2 regions of the Paenibacillus protaetiae genome follow, and region 2 is predicted to be linked to the other one. Evidence: riboswitches for the same ligand, from Rfam matches in the RefSeq annotation. Region 2 holds a riboswitch; the other holds the start of a gene.
What was found. A riboswitch is a leader RNA that binds a small molecule or an ion and turns the genes downstream of it on or off. The one in region 2 is predicted to bind cobalamin.

Region 1: it holds a riboswitch for cobalamin, as region 2 does, so the genes downstream of both, ET464_RS11145 (prenyltransferase/squalene oxidase repeat-containing protein) here and ET464_RS04085 (ABC transporter substrate-binding protein) in region 2, are expected to answer to the same signal.

What each region holds. Positions count from the first base shown of each region.
Region 1 covers NZ_CP035492.1:2,392,681-2,401,115, forward strand. Annotated here, with positions in the region: gene ET464_RS11135 (DUF4430 domain-containing protein) at 1-684, opposite strand, end outside; gene ET464_RS11140 (S-layer homology domain-containing protein) at 971-2,758, opposite strand; gene ET464_RS19835 (hypothetical protein) at 2,692-3,399, opposite strand; gene ET464_RS11145 (prenyltransferase/squalene oxidase repeat-containing protein) at 3,498-4,664, opposite strand; cobalamin riboswitch at 4,803-4,996, opposite strand; gene ET464_RS11150 (ABC transporter ATP-binding protein) at 5,156-6,415, shown strand; gene ET464_RS11155 (ABC transporter permease) at 6,419-7,078, shown strand; gene ET464_RS11160 (glycine betaine ABC transporter substrate-binding protein) at 7,075-7,980, shown strand; gene ET464_RS11165 (ABC transporter permease) at 7,988-8,435, shown strand, end outside.
Region 2 covers NZ_CP035492.1:925,088-933,522, reverse strand. Annotated here, with positions in the region: gene cobD (threonine-phosphate decarboxylase CobD) at 1-88, opposite strand, end outside; gene cobS (adenosylcobinamide-GDP ribazoletransferase) at 112-930, opposite strand; gene cbiB (adenosylcobinamide-phosphate synthase CbiB) at 912-1,883, opposite strand; gene ET464_RS04105 (bifunctional adenosylcobinamide kinase/adenosylcobinamide-phosphate guanylyltransferase) at 1,883-2,572, opposite strand; gene cobT (nicotinate-nucleotide--dimethylbenzimidazole phosphoribosyltransferase) at 2,577-3,641, opposite strand; gene ET464_RS04095 (ABC transporter ATP-binding protein) at 3,701-4,492, opposite strand; gene ET464_RS04090 (FecCD family ABC transporter permease) at 4,492-5,532, opposite strand; gene ET464_RS04085 (ABC transporter substrate-binding protein) at 5,533-6,540, opposite strand; cobalamin riboswitch at 6,690-6,928, opposite strand; gene ET464_RS04080 (FixH family protein) at 7,119-7,559, shown strand; gene ET464_RS04075 (sulfite exporter TauE/SafE family protein) at 7,567-8,244, opposite strand; gene ET464_RS04070 (heavy metal translocating P-type ATPase) at 8,244-8,435, opposite strand, start outside.

The DNA of each region.
Region 1 (8,435 bases), 1.5 Mb from region 2:
GAACCATCCGTTTACTTTGTACATCCATCCGCTCAGCTCGCCGCAGTCAAATTCATAGATGTTGTTGATCCCTTCCACATAGTTGCTGTTGTAAATAGGAGTCATCTCGAACTCCATATGGATTTTGTTGTTTTTCATTTCCCGCAGCAGCACGTCAAATACCGATTCCCCTTCGTAAAAGGTCACCTTTTGCGCTTTATAAATGACGCCGTCCTTCGGCAGCACCTCTAGCTTATCTTTATTGAGCTGGTCCATATGGTTCAATATGGTTGCCGCCGATACGGAAAGCGTAGCCGTCAACGCCTTTTTATGGTTAATCTTCGTATCTTGCGGCTCTACCGGCTTTGGTTTGCCCTCCGGCACCGGATCGGTCAAGTACTGATACTTGCCCTCGTCCTTGTCCGGTTTGGCGGTTGAAGCGCCGCCGGAGCCGGGCTTTGCAGATCGGCTGCCCGTTCCAGGCTGGGCAGCGGCTTTATCCGGCGTGGAAGCTGCCGGCTTGCTGCCGGGCTTCAAGGCTGGCAGTGCGGAGGGCGGGCTTTCTTCGGAAGCAGCGCTAGGAGAAGCGGCAGCTGCACCAGACGGGCCAGCTTTCCCGGACTGTGTGGGCTGAGCGGACTGTCCGGACTGCTCTGCAGCAGTACCGCCGCCGCTGGCAACCGCGTTGGCTTCCCCTTGTTGCAAGCCCGGCAAGCTTTCCGCTGGCGGCGAATACGGAGACGCGGCTGGCAGATCCGCCGCTGTACCGATACCGCCCGGCTCCGCAGACGCGGCGGCATTGCCCTGAACAGCGCCGGGAGCAGCGGAATTCCCCTGCTGCTCCGTGTCCGCCGCAGCCGTTGATACCGGCTTGCCGCTGCCGCTTTGTCCCCGCTGCCGCCCCAGAAAAAGGCGGCTGCCAAAACAGCGGCAACTGCAAGGCAGACCAGCCCTATTTTAAATTCCGAACGATTAATCATGGCAAGTCTCCTTATGCAGCTTTAGGAGCTGCCGTTTGCACGACCACATCCGTCATATCATAGAGACGGTTAAGCCCGTTCAAATAACGGTCATAAGCGACAAGCGCGTACATGGCCTGATCGGTCGCCATCAGGTCTACCATGCCCGGCTCCGCGCCGCCATTGCCGCTTTGGCCCGGCTTGATGTGATAGAAACCTCCGCTGCCGGCTGCATAACTAAGCAGGACGCTGATCGCGGAATGCCCGTTTTTAATGAACCGTGCATCTTTCCCCGGATCGATACCGAGTCCGGCTAACGCTACAACCACTTGTGCGGTGCTTTCCGAATTTATGGAACCGCCGCTTGCAAATTCGCCGTTCTCGTCCTGCGCGGCAGATAACCAGGCAATTGCCAGGTCTACCGCTTGCTTCACCTTAACATCACTGTTGTAATACGGCGTAAGCGATTGGACGGCCATTGCCGTCACATCCGGATCAGGTACGGTTGCCGCACCATCCAGTGACCAGCCGCCCCCGGCAATTTCGCGGTTTAACATAAAGTCCATCAGAAGTTCTCTTGTCGTTTGGGTCTTGACGCCATTAACAACAGGAATATCATAATGACCGCTATCCAGTGCCAATAGCGCAAAAATCGGGCCGTTAATCCCTTGCTTGATTACAGTCTCAAAGTCGGCAAGCGGCGCCGACAGGTCGTAACCTGCAACGTTATGAATGTTGCCGCCCAAAGCCGTTAAAGCCAAAATGACTCTGTCATATTCCGTGTATTTGACATTGTGCAGCTTGCCGCCCTTTTCCTTCACTGTATTGACTAAATTGGCCTCATACTTGGCATAATAGCCGGCCGGTACCGGAATGCCGGAACGGCTTAATCCCAGCACGGTCCACTCGCCGCCAACGCTGGCTACAACCGGATTCGTTACGCTGTGCTGTAAAAATGCTGCGGTTTGGGCAATTTGCGCCTCCACTTGCGGCTTTGCAGGATCTGCCGCATTTTGATGGGTCAGAAGGTACTCATACGACCGCATCGCGACAACCGCCGCCATCTCTCTCGTCACCGGATCTTTTGGCGCGAAACGATCGCCATAGCCGGACATGATGCCGGCCGCCGCTGCGGTTTGAACATCTTTCCGGGCCCATTCCGAAACCAGATTCAAATCGCTCAGGCCCGTTGCTGCTTCGGCCAGCGTCAGGCCAAGCGCTCTCACAATTGTTGCGGCCATTTGTTCCCTCGTCATCAGTGCATAAGGACGGAAGTATCCTCCATCGCCCTCCACAATGCCGTTCACATAAGCCGCATTGACATAAGGGGCATACCAGCTGTTTGCCGCCACATCTTTAAACGCACTGTCGCCAGCCGTTGTCTGCTTCAATCCTGATGCTTCAACGAGCAACTTCGTAAATTCGGCGCGCGTAACCGAAGCTTTCGGGCGAAACTCGCCATTGCTGCCTTGAACAAAACCAAGCTGCGCCGCTTTGCCAATCGCAGAGTACGCCCAATCCGAAATAGAGCCGCCGTCTTTATACAACTGCTCCAGCTTCACCGGAGGTTTCGTACCGTCTTGACCGCCGGTTCCTTGATCCGCTCCGGTGCCTCCGCCATCGGGATCTTCCGTTCCCCACTGGCTGTTGTCTGCTCCTAAATCTGTACCCAAATTAGTCGTATACCGCCATTGCACCGTATCGCCGTCCTCCAGCTCATACAAAGACGCGCCAAACCCCGGATAATCGCCGTTTACGTTATACATCCAGCCGCTGCCGGTGCCATGGTCAAACTCGCCGTCACCATCAATGGATTCCACATATACGCTGTTATATTGTTCAGACCAGGAATAGTCGTAATGGATTCCCGGCCATCCAGCACTCTTTGGAAAACAGTCCATACCGTATCGCCTGGCTGAAGCTCGACTTTAACTGGCGAGACCGTGTATCCGAGCTTAATTGTCTTTTTATCGACGGAAAAAGTGACATACGCTTTGGAGTCTGGCGGTGTTGCGGAACCTCCGCCTTCTTGGTTATCTTCTTTATCGCTTGCCGTGAATGCGGCATAGTCCGTAAAATGCTTGGTTTTGATAATAAGGTCAGTGCCGTTGTCATAGGCGTATTCCGGCTTGCCGGCAGCCTCCCCTTCGGAGTCATTCGCATATTTCTGAATAAGATGCGGAATGCCTTGTTCCAAATAAGCCGCTTGCTTGCCGGCCATGCCTGCCAGCGTTAACGTGACGTACCGGTCGAATTCGGCGCGGTCATTGCCGCCCATCGCAAATGCTGCTGCAACGCTATCCAGCTGTTTGCTGCTGCCTAGCAGCGATTGAAGCGTTGTTTTCAAGCTGGCATCGGCCGCATCTAGCGATGTTATTAGCTGCAAATCCAATCCGCTGCCGCTTGTCAGCTGCGTTCCTTGGGCAATAACAGCGGTAACGCCGCCTTTATGGGCTTCCAATTGCGGCAGTGCCGACAGTTCCGGCAGCGTTACGCGAACCGCACCCGTGCTCTCTTCCGGAATGGTGATCTGATACGTTTGATTGGAGTCCGATGCGTTTACCGTAAAGCTGTAATTCTCGTTGGCAGCCGGTTCGATAACAACCGGGCCGTCATTGCCCGGCTGTTCTGGCTGCTCCGGAGTGGCTCCCCTTCAAGCTCAACATCCGTCATGTCGTACAAATTCGTGCCGCCGTTCAAGAAACGGTCATATGCGACCAGCGCATAAGTGCCTTGGTCCGTCGCCATGCCATTTACACCGCCGGTTGCGGTATGTTTGAAACCGCCGGCAGGAACGGCATAAATGAGCATTCCATCTACTGCTGATTTGCCGTTTTTCATAAATCGCGGATCCGTTCCGGGATCAATGCCAAGCGAAGCAAGCGCTAATACAACCTGCGCCGTACTTTCGCAGTTGCTTAAATAATCGCCGGCTGCGCTTTGATTGTCCGATAACCAGACCAAAGCACGGTCAACGGCTTCTTTTACATCCGTACGGGTTGTATAGTATGGCGCCAAGCTTTGAATCGTCATAGCCGTCATATCAACGTCCGGCTTGCTTCCGAATAACGTCCAGCCTGCCGCGTTGGCAGTTGTGCGGTTGTACTCCAATATTTTGTCTATTAATTTGTCGCGGGTCGTTTGATTAACCCCATCCGCTTGCGGGATATCGTAGTTGTGCGAGTCCAAAGCAATCAGGGCAAATACCGGGCCGTTTAGCCCTTGTTTAAGCACATAATCAAAATCAGCAAGCGCGGTCAGCAAATTGAACCCTGCTACATCGGCCACATCTTTGCCGATTGACGTAAGTCCCAATATAGCGCGGGAATGCTCTGTGCTTTTTGTGGAATGAAGCTTCCCGTTGTAAGTCGCCATCAGCTGCGTAACGGCTTGCTCCACATTGGCGTAATAACTATCGTAATAATTAGCGGGTACCTCGTACCCCGCCCTTGCCAGCGATAAAATCGTCCATTCTCCGCTGCCGGTTCCAAATACAGGGTTGGCGACCGTCTTCACCATGTAAGCCAAACTGCTTTGCAGCTGCTGGCGAGCCTGCTCCACAACCGGATTCTGCTCCAGCTCTGTCCGGCTGCCGGCAGAAGACTGCCCGCTTAAAATTTGCGTGCCGTCCGCTTCGTCCGCAAATGCCGTATGTATGTTCGTTGAGCCAATCGAAATAAACAGGCTGACCATTATCAGCCAAATGAATCCTTTATTTAATTTCATTCCTTCTTCCCCTTGTCTTTAATTTGAAATAAACCTCTCCGCAACAAAAAAACTTCTTAACCCGAAAGTTAAGAAGTTTAATAAGCGCATCGCAAATAAGCATGCACGAACAAACACCCTCCTATCCATCGTAGAATTTGCGGTGTAACGAATCAGGCAGGTATTCTGGCTCAAGCGTCATCGCTTCCGCGTCCTTCCCGGTTTCCCAGTGGTTTATCGCAGCAGCTCTTCTTATACAGCGGCGGGACCGCGCGAGATTTTCACTCGCTTCCCTTTTAACCGGCCTGCAATTGGCAGCAATTGCTTCCGGCACCTGACCGTTGCTATTCAGTTTGTAAACCATCTTATCTAATCCTATAACATTTGTCATGTATAAATGATCATTTTTGCCCGAATAAAGAAATGTTTTTTCCTGTTTTTGTTTCAAAAACAGCCCGGAAGCTTATATTAACTTTAATAAGCAACCAACAAGAGCGGAGGAAACGAGATTAATGATCGAAATCCAGAACGTCAATAAAATTTATCCCGATGGATATCATGCGCTTAAAAATATTAATCTCACCTTTCACAAAGGTGAAGTTACCGTCCTGATCGGCCCAAGCGGCTGCGGCAAATCCACAACGATGAAGCTGATCAACCGGCTTATCCTGCCCTCGAACGGCAAAATTCTTATTAATGGAGACGATATTTCCACAATCGATCCGGTCAAGCTGCGGCGTAATATCGGCTATGTCATCCAAAGCATCGGCTTGTTCCCGCATATGACTATCGGCCGCAATGTCGGAGTCGTTCCCCATTTGAAAAAATGGGATAAACAGCGCATCGACAAACGTGTCGAAGAGCTGATGGACATGGTGGGCTTGTCCGCCAGCCAATATAAAAACCGTTATCCGTCCGAGCTGAGCGGCGGCCAGCAGCAGCGGATCGGCGTCATCCGCGCGATGGCGGCCGATCCGGAAATTATATTAATGGACGAGCCGTTCAGCGCGCTGGACCCGATCAGCCGGGAGCAGCTGCAGGACGATATCGTCCGCTTGCAGCAGGAGCTGCACAAAACGATTGTATTTGTTACCCATGATATGGATGAAGCGCTCAAAATCGCCGACCGCATCGTCATCATGCAGGCGGGAGTTGTCGTGCAAAGCGACAAGCCGGAGCGCATATTGCGCCGTCCGGCCAATGATTTTGTCCGTTCCTTTATCGGGCAGCAGCGGCTGGAGCAGGAACATGCAGCCGAGACATCTTCATACGATATTCCGCTCGTCGACGACGTCATGATCCGCCAGCCGGTCACCATCTATCCAAACCGCGGCTTGGCGGAAGCAATTACCATTATGGAGCGGCGGCGCGTCGACTCGTTGTTTATAACCGACCGGAATCGAAAGCTTCAGGGCATTGTGTCCATCTTCAACGTGCTTGAACATTACGGCAACGAAGATATGACCGTCGCCGACGTTATGAAGCCCATTGCATACAGCTTGCCCTCCGGTACGCCACTGCCGAATGCTGTCGAGATGCTAAGTCTTCATCAGCTGTCCAATTTGGCTATCGTCGACGGCACGAACCGCCTTGTAGGCCTCATTACAAGAGGCAGCGTCGTCCGGCATCTCGCAGAAGTGCTGCCGGTACTTCCGCCCGAACCGGAAGATTCGAACGAAGAATCGGCAAAAGAGTCCGGAACTCCGGATGAGACGCAAAATTCGTCCGCTGGCGATGCTGCAGCAGCTGACTCCTCCGGCAAGGAGGTGTAGGCGATGACTGACATTGGCGCTTTCATTCAGGAGCGGTGGCCCGACATTGTGACGGCTCTTCGCGAGCACCTTATCATTTCGTTTACGGCTGTCGTATTCGGCAGCATCGTCGCCATTCCGCTTGGTATTGTATTGGTGTATACCAAGCTGGGCTGGCTTCGTTCGGCTGTATTTTTTATCGCCAACATTTTGCAGACGGTCCCGAGCCTGGCATTGTTGGCTGTGCTAATTCCGCTGCTGGGCATTGGCGTAAAGCCGGCCATCCTGGCGCTGCTGCTGTATTCCATTATGCCGATTCTGCGCAACACGTACGACGGGTTTAAAGCCGTTGATCCGCATGTGCTGGAATCGGCAAGAGGAATGGGCTACAGCACGATGCAGCGCATTTGGACCATTCAGCTGCCGTTATCGCTGCCGTACATGATGTCGGGCATTCGCATTACGACCGTCTATATTATTAGCTGGGCCACGCTTGCGACACTGATTGGCGCAGGAGGCCTCGGCCAGCTGATTGTGTCGGGAATGGGCGTCAACAAACCGGAGCTGGTTTTTGCAGGCGCGATTGGTGCGGTTGTGCTTGCTTTTATCGCGGATTTTCTGCTCGGGCTGCTGGAACGGTGGCTGTCCGGACGATTCGGCCGCACAGGGGGTGCCGCTGCGTGACCCGGCATTTTAAACTTAAACCGGCTATAGCCGGTCTGCTGATTGCCGTTATTCTGCCGGCCGCCAGCGGCTGCGGCATTCGCAGCGACATTGTTATCGGCGCCCAGACGTTTACGGAAACGAAAATTTTAGCGGAAATGTACAAAGCGCTTATTGAGGACCGGACGGACGCAACTGCAGAAGTCATTCCCGATCTCGCATCCAGTCCGCTTGTTTTATCCGCAATGAAAAAAGGCGACATCGACATTGCGACGTTATACAGCGGCGAAATATTCAACAACCATTTTCCAATCGAAGAAACCAAAGACCGGGCACGCGTGCTGGAGCAGGCGCAGCAGGGGTTCCTTAAATTTTACAACCTGAAATGGTTTGACCCGCTGGGCTTTGAAAATACGTATGCCTTCACCGTCCGAAAGGATGTAGCGGAGCAAAAAGGCTATACGAAAATTTCCGATGTGAAGCCCGATGCAGGTTCAATGCGCCTCGGTGTCGACACAACTTGGCTGGAGCGGCCCAGCGACGGCTACCCGGCCTTCTCCAAACATTACGGCATTACGTTCGGCACCATTTACCCGATGGAGCTTGCGCTTGTCTATCAAGCCGTTGCCAACCGGCAAGTGGATATCGTACTCGCTTATTCCACCGATTCGCGGCTGAAGGCATACGATTTGAAAACATTGGAGGACGACAAGCAGTTTTTCCCTCCGTATGATGCTTCAACCGTTATGCGCGGCGATATCGCCAAGAAATACCCGGAAGCGGAAGCAGCCCTCACCAAGCTGATCGGAACGCTGGATGTCGAGACGATGGTCGATTTAAACTACCAGGTCGATATTGAGAAAAAAAGCGAGCGGGAAGTAGCCGTCAGCTATTTGAAGCAGGTTGGATTATTAAAGGAGTGACATGGCGATGGCAGGACCACATTTGACGATCGGGGATTTTTTCAGCTACGTATCACGCAATCGGGCGATGTTATGGGAATATTTGTTCCAGCACATCATGATGGTGCTGCTTGGCGTCGGTCTGGCCATCATCATTGGCGTGCCGCTTGGGATATGGTGCAGCCGAAGTAAAGGAGCAGCCAAAATCATTATGGCCATTACCAACGTGCTGCAGGTTATCCCTAGTCTCGCCATGCTTGTGCTGCTTATGATGTGGCTTGGCCTCGGTATGATGACGGTCACGTTCGGGCTGTTCCTCTACTCGCTGAATCCGGTTGTGCGGAACACGTACGTCGGACTGACGCAGGTGAATTCCAGCTACGTGGAAGCCGGAAGAGGCGTTGGAATGAGCCGCATGCAAATGCTGCTGCAGGTGCGCTTGCCGCTGTCGCTGCCTTACATTCTATCGGGCATCC
Region 2 (8,435 bases):
AGCTGAAATCAAGAAACTGCTCCTCCGGCAGCCCATACGCCGAGGAAGCAGTCAATAAGTCGCCGCCATGTCCGTATTTTTCCAGCATCACTCATTCCCCTCTTCCCCTTGTCAAAAGGCAGCATAATAAACCGCAGCCAGCAAGACGGCTTCCACCAGTTCATTTAATGCGCCGTATGTATCGCCGGTCAAGCCGCCCAGCCTGCGGGTGAGCCACCTGGCTCCCGCATATCCGGCAGCTGCGGACAAGCAGACTGCGCCGGCCGTCAGCGCCGCCGTTTCCGCCCAGGACCATTGCGCCGCAGCGCATATAACCGCCGTCATGGCGGCTGCTCCGAGCCCTCCGCCGATGACATGGCGCGGGCGTACCGCATGAAACAGCGCCCCCATGCCTTCCCCTTGCCTCGCATTGGGGAAACCGGCAATCGCCGCCGACATCCACCAGCGGCTCCAGACCGGCACTGCAGCCAGCAAGGCAAGCCTGCCGAACGTTAAACCTTCATCCCCCTGCGCATATTCCGCCAGCAGCGAAAATTTGAACAGCAGAAGCAGGACGGCGGCTATAACCCCCATCGCCCCCACCCGGCTGTCTTTCATAATTTCCAGCATTTTTTCCCGGGAACGGTGGCTGAGTACCCCATCGGCCGTATCCATCCAGCCGTCCAAATGCAGCCCGCCGCTCAGCGCAATCCATACGGCAAGCGCCAGCACAGCGGCCGGCCAGGCTGGCAGCAGCAGCGCAAGCAGGCTAAACGCCGCAGCGGTCACCGCGCCGATGGCCAGTCCTGCCAGCGGGAAATAGATGACGCTCCGGGCAAGCGTTTGCGCTTCAAAAGGCACCGTAATCGGTATCGGAAACCGCGTCAGAAACTGCATGGCCGCTACGCCGGCTTGTACATGCCCTTTTATTTTTATAGTCCAAGTGCCCATCCGATCAACGCCCCTGCCCATACCAATATACTTGTTGCATACAATAACCGGATCGCCCCTTTAATATCGTCCGGCTGCAGTTCACGTCGCTTCCAGCCCATACGCGCCCTCTCGCTTGCAACGCCAAAATAATAGTTGACGCCGCCAAGCTCGACACCCATCGCACCGGCAGCCGCCGACTCCGGAATGCCGCTGTTTGGGCTGGGATGGCGCCGCGCAAAAATCGCTGCCGCCTTCACCGCGTTAACCGCAGACAAACGCGGCAGCACCAGGGCGGCCAAGCTCATCAATAAACCGGCAATCCGTGCCGGGATGTAATTAAGCGCATCATCGGTCCGGGCCGAGCACCAGCCAAAATGAATATATTGTTCATTGCGGTAACCAACCATCGAGTCCAGTGTATTGGCAGCCCTGTACAGCATCGCAAGCGGCGCACCGCCAAGCAGGGCAAATACGACAGGCGATACAAAAGCGTCAACCGTATTTTCCGCAATCGTTTCCACTGCAGCCCGCGCCGTATCGGCAGGGGTCAATTGATCCGTATCGCGGCTTACGATGTAACCCGCATACTTACGCGCTTCATCCAGCCGCCCTTCCACAAGCGGTCGGTATACATGCATGCCGGCGTCTTTCAGCCCTTTGACCGCGATGGTCGTCGAAATAAACCATACGCTTACCGCGTATCCAAGCCATGGATGGATCCAGTCAGCCGCCGCTGCAATCACCTGCATGACGCCCCAGGAGACTGCCAGCGTAACAAGCGCCAGCACGATGCCGGCAGCTTTCGCCTGCTTGGGAGACTGCCTCCCGGTGAGCAGTTTGCGCTCCAGGATGCGAATAAGCCGGCCTATCCATATGACCGGATGAGTTGGCCATTTTGGATCGCCAATGATCCAGTCAATTGCGATCGCAGCCGCTGTCATGAGCAGCATTTCATGAAATGAATACAACATTACAAGTTCTCCCATTGAAAAGCGATTGCTTTCAGCTCGACGGGAATTCCCGCCGTGACCAGAAATACCCGTTCGCATTGCCTCGCCATCAGCTGATTCAGCCTGCCGGCTTCATCGCGGAATTTGCGGCCCAGCGGATAGGCAGGCACCACTCCGTCTCCCACTTCATTCGTGACGAACAGCAGAGGGTAAGGACAAGCGGCCGCAGCCGCAGCCAGCTTCTCATATTGCTCGGCAAGAACAGACTCCGGCAGCTGTTCTTCCTCCAGCTTCATCAGCCAGTTGGAAAGCCACAGCGTCAAGCAATCCACCAGCACGACAGGCGGTTTAGCTTCCGGTGCGGGACTTGATTCCGCATTTCGTTCCGCAGCCGGCTCCCCCCGCAGTCCCGGTTCCAGTTCCAGTTCCTTATCCAGCTCTGCCCCCGGCTCCAGCCGCGGATCATCGGCAGCATGCTCCGCGCCCACACGCGCAATCGCGTCCGCCAGCTCCAGCGGCTCTTCCATCGTATGCCACTCGAAACCCGACGTTTCCCTGCCGCTCCGATGCAGCGCAACGCGCTCTTCCATCTCCTCATCCCAAATACGCGAGGTTGCCATATAAATGCCGCGGCTGCCGATCCGGCGCGCGTATTGTTCCGCGAAAGCGCTTTTGCCGCTGCGCGCGCCGCCTGTAATGAGTACGGCCATCGCTTTACTCCCGCGATATGCCGGCGCCGTCAAAGGTCGCCATTTCGCGCATCAGCTTGATCGCAGCGTCGATGATCGGGAAGCATAACACAGCGCCGGTTCCTTCTCCAAGCCGCATATCCATATGAATGACCGGCGTCAAACCCATCAGCTCCAGCAGCTTGGCATGTCCTTGTTCCTGCGACAAATGCGAAGCGATCATATAGGGATACACCCTCTCCGTCATCCGCATGGCGGCAAGAGCGGCAGCAGACGAGATATAGCCGTCAATGACAGCCGGGCAGCCGTTGGCCGCCGCACCGATAATGACGCCGGCAAGTCCGGCAATTTCCAGTCCGCCTAGTTTGGACAGAACATCGTAAGGATCGCCCGCATCCGGGGCGTTGACTTCAATCGCCCGTTTCACTACGCCGACCTTTGTCCGCCAGCTTTGCTCGTTAATGCCGGTTCCTCTGCCAACGGATTGCTCGGGAGCGAGTCCAGCCAATACCGATACAATTGCCGCGCTTGGCGTCGTGTTGCCGATCCCCATCTCGCCCGTTGCAAACAGCCTGTAACCTTGCGCGTACAGCTCATCCACAAGGTTGATGCCGGCTGCCAGCGCCTGCATCAGCTCATCGCGCTCCATCGCCGGGCCTTTGGCGATATTTCCGGTTCCATACCGGACTTTCCTGGTGATTAACGCCGGATGCTCCAAGTCGCTTTTCACCCCGATATCGACGCAAAAAACGTCCGCGCCGGAATGGCGGGACAGTACATTAACCGCTGCGCCCCCGCTTAAAAAATTAAAGACCATCTGACCGGTCACTTCCTGCGGAAAAGCGCTGACGCCTTCTTCGCATACCCCATGGTCCGCCGCCATCACAATAACAGCTTTACGTGACAAATCCGGCCACAGCTCGCCGGTTATTCCGGCAGCTTGGCGGGCAATCCGTTCCAGCTTGCCAAGGCTTCCCGGCGGCTTCGTCAAATGGTCCGAGTGGCGGTCCGCTTGCTCGGCAGCCTGCTCGTTAAACGGACGGATTCGCATGATCGCCGCATCCACAATCGCTTTATATTCGTTAGGCATGTTATTCGTCTCCCCTTGTCCCAAACTTTTCATTGATGTAAGCCGCACCCGCTGCCGCTTCATTGCCCCGCGGAATCCGGCACGAGTAAAATTTGCGGGCTGCCGTCTTGCGGATGGTCAACTACGGCTGCTTTCGTCTCATAGACCTCTTCAATCAGCTTCGCCGTCACAATATCGGCCGGTTTGCCAAATGCGGCCGCACGTCCCTTATGGAGCACCAGCAGCTCGTCGCAATAAAGCGACGCCAGATTCAAATCATGCAGTACCGCAATGGCAGTCCGGCCGCGTTCACGCTGCCAGTTTTTCACCATGTCCAACATTTGGATCTGATACCCGATATCCAGATGGGTGGTCGGCTCGTCCAGCAGCATAATATCCGTTTCCTGGGCGATCACTTTGGCGAAAGCCGCCCGCTGCCGCTCCCCGCCGCTCAGCTGATCCAGCTTGCGGTGCTGAAGCGAAGCAAGCCCCATTGACGCGATGGCTTTATCGATAATCGGGCCCGCGTCTGTCCGTTCGTCGCCAAGCCAGTTCTGATACGGGAACCGGCCCATCTCAACCGCTTCCCGAACCGTAAAGCCGGCAGGCGGCAATCCGGACTGCTGCAGGACGGCCATTTGCTTCGCCAGCTGCCTGCGGGGGATGCGTTGGACGAGCTCTCCGTTAAACAGCAGCCGGCCGGACGTTGGGCTGTCAACACCGGACAACAACCCGAGCAGTGTAGACTTTCCGACCCCGTTCGGGCCGATAATACCATACAAACGGCCGGTCCGGAAGGTAAAAGAGAGCCCGTCCAGCACCTGGCGCGCCCCCACCGTCTTGCCGACCTGTACCGCTTCGAATAAAACCATTACGCTTTCCCCTCCTTTTTGCTGCGGTGCAGCAAATAGGCAAAAAACGGCGCGCCGATCAGCGCCGTCACCACGCCAAGCGGAATTTCCCTTGGGCTAAGCGCCATGCGGGCGAGCGTATCGGCCCACAGGACAAAGATGCCGCCTCCTATAGCAGACAGCGGGACGATAAGCCGGTAGTCGGGTCCGGCCATCAGCCGGATCAAATGCGGCACCACAAGGCCGACAAAGCCGATGACGCCGGCAACCGATACAGCCGCCGCCGTCAGCAGCGTGGAAGCCAGCATGACGATCAGCTTGGTGCGCTCTACCGCCACGCCCATATGCGCCGCATGCTTTTCGCCAAACACGAGCTGGTTGAGCGGCTGGCTGAAAACGAGCAATACAGGCAGCCCCAAAGCCAGAAAAGGCAGCAGCATATACACATGCTCCCAGCTTCGCATCGCTAACGACCCCATCAGCCAGAACATGATCTGATTGACGACGCCCTGCGACAGCGACACCATGAATGAGACGAATGCTCCAAGGAACGCTTGCATGATGACGCCGGACAAAATAATCGTCTCCAGGTGCATGCCGCCGCCGTTCCCGCTGCGGGAGAGCCATAATACGCCAAGCAGCGTAAGCACGCCTGTTACGAATGCAACGGCCGGAACCGTCCAGATGCCAACCGCCATCTGCAGCCCGAACAAAATAAGGAACGCAGCGCCTACCGAGCTGCCGGAAGCAACGCCTAGCGTATACGGATCGGCAAGCGGATTGCGCAGCACGCCCTGCATCCCTGCTCCGGCAAGCGACAGGCACGCGCCTACAAGCACCGCAAGCAGCACCCGCAGCAAGCGCACCTGCGTAACAATCGCGATGTCGCCTTTGCCCCAGTGGTTTTCCGCCGGGCTCATGCCCGGAAGCTGGTGGAGCAATATGCCCCATACGTCCTCTATCGATAGTCCCGCCGAACCGATAGATAAGCTAATGACGATGGAAACAGCAAGAAGGAGCATGCCTGCTCCTCCATACATCGTTAATTTGGTTTTGACCATTTAAGAAAACAGCTCCGGATGGATCGCCTTCGCCAGCTCCAGCAGGCCGTCCGCCAGCCGCGGACCTACACGGACGAGCGGGTCATCCGATACTTCCACGATCCGGTTGTTTTTGACCGCGTCGATGGCATCCCAGCCGGCGCGTTTTTTAATGCCTTCCAGAATCGGATTTGGATTTGCGTCTTGCAGCGCAGGATATACGATTACGGCCGGATTTTCCTGAATGATTTTTTCGGCGTCGACTTCAAACCAGCCGGACTGGTCCCCCGCCGTATTTTGACCGCCTGCAATGGTTAGCAGCTCGTCCAAAAATTCGCCTTTGCCTACCGTATAACCTTCCGAAAATTCCAAATACGTTTTGACCGGGGCTGCGCCTTTCACTTTATCCGCAACCTGCTGCTTCACCTCTTGCATATGCTTCGCAATTTGATCCGCTTCGGCTTGTTTATTCATAATTTGGCCAATGACTTTAATTTTGTCGATCACAGCGTCGTATGTCTTCGGGTCCGACGCGTACACCGTCAAGCCAAGATCACGCAGCTTTTGCACTGCGTCCGTATTCATCGTCGAAGAGGCCAGCACGAGGTCCGGATTTAAAGCGGCTACCGCTTCAATGTTCGTTGTCATATCGCCGATTTTCGGCTTGTCTGCCGCTTCCGGCGGATAGTTGCTGTAGGCGTCTACGCCGGCAACCTCGTCGCCCGAACCGATGGCATATACAATTTCGGTTTCGCTTGGCAGCAAGGTAACGACCCTTTGCGGCGCCGCGTCAAAAGTCAGCTCGGTGCCGGTAGCATCTTTTACTGTTAACGGGTACGCCGTTTGCGCCGGATCGCTTGATGGCTGCGCAGAAGCGTTTGATTCCGCCGTCGGCGAAGCCGAAGCTTCCCCGGCTGCGGCGCCGTTATTGCTGTTGTGATTTCCGCCGCATGCCGAAAGCACGAGCAGCATCGCAATGAGCAGCAGAACTGCCGACTGCTTCAGCCAGCCCCTTTGTTTCTGTTTCATTATGTTTCTTCCTCTCCCTTTAGTTCAATGTATAAAATAAAAACGGCATTGCCGGCAAAAGTGCCGGAAATGCCGTTTAAACGCTTGCCTGAACATACAGGCGGGCTGAATTGAACGGTTCCAACACGTCCCCAATTCCCGTAGGATACGATGTTAAGCAGTAACAGGCAGGTCTCCTGACTTGGAGCGGCAGCAGCGCGTCTTCCCATACCGGTGTACAGTGACGTGTAGCGCTTTGCCTGGCATACCGCAGCGTAACATGGGCATGCCGGCTCCTTACAGTGGCGGGTCCGTGCCGGATTTTCACCGGACTTCCCTTTTAAGCTCTGACTGCCGGATCTTTCTTAAAGACGGCGGCGGACAAAGCACCTGATTGCGTTGTATACAAAAATATCCTCTGTACTATATCATCTGCAGGAACAGGTTGTCTACCCATGGCCACCGCAAAATTCGGGCAGCCTGTTCGCCCGCAGCGGCTGTTTATTAGCCGCACGAGCTCTCGTTAATAGTTCTTGCCGACGCCCGCCGCGCATAGGTAACAATAGTTTGCATCCATGGAAACGGGAGGATTGACGCTTGTGAAACGATCGCCAAAAACAGCGGTATACGCTGCTGCAGCGGTTCTTGCTGCTGCAGCGCTCATCTTTGCTGCAATGTATACGGGCATTTTCAAAGCCAAACCGCCGGCGGCTTCACCGCCAACCGAGTGGTCGGCAGGCGGCATAAGCGCCGAGATCAGCACCGGAGACCAGCCGGTTAAAGCGCTGCAAACCGGGCAAATGACCGTTATGCTGCATGGGCTGGACGGACGGCCGCTGGAACATGCGGAGCTGATCTTAAGCATCGACATGCTCGAGATGAAACACCGCCTCAAGCCGGTACCGATGGCAGAAATCGCGCCGGGCGAATATACAGCTGACTTCGTGCCGGTTATGAACGGCAAATGGTCAGCCGATGTCAAAATAACGTACAACGGAGAGACGCAGGAAGCGGCTCATCCGTTTACCGTGTTCCGTTAACCCGTCTTCACCATAACCACGGCGTGATGGAAGGGATGACTCCATTCGCTTCCAGGCCTCTTAATATGGATATTAAGCCGACAATAATTGCAGCTGCCGTCCCCGCTTTTCGCATCACTCGTCTCCAGCGGCGATTGGCCGCAACCGCCATCCATCCCGCAAGCGCAAGTGCGGGAAACGTCGCCAGGCCAAACAAGGCCATCGTGGCCGCCCCGCCCAGCGCTGTGCCTGTGGCAGCTGCATTCATCTGCATCGCGTATGTCAGCCCGCATGGCAGAAACCCAAACGCCACGCCAGTCGCCAGAATATGAAGCGACTCTTTGCGGGCGCTTAACCCGCCTGAAGCCGCAAGGCGGCTGTGCAGCCTGCCGGAAATGCGGGTCATAAACGGCAGCTGGATTTTGCGCCATATCCACAACAGCAAAAAAACGCCGCCGATAATGGAAGCCAGCCCCTGCACGCCGGCCAGCTTTCCCGCTACATCTACAAACGATCCAATCGTTCCCATCAAGGTGCCAAGAAGCGTATACGAGAAAATTCGCCCGCTGTTGTACAGCAGTGTTGTCCGCCTGGCCGGAAGGCTGGCGTTTAAATTCACCGATGTAACAATCCCCCCGCACATGCCAATGCAATGCGGCGCACTGAGCAGTCCCGTCACGACAACTAACGCCCATTGCTGCAGCATTAGAGCGCCCCGCTGTCTTTCAGCAGGCCGGTTTTAAGCCGCAGCGCGTTTAAAGCTACGGAGACGGAGCTTAACGCCATTGCTGTGCCGGCCATCCAAGGCTGAAGCAAGCCGCAGGCCGCAAACGGAATAATAATCGCATTATAAAAAAATGCAAACGTCAAATTTTGCCGCACGTTGCGAATCGTTAA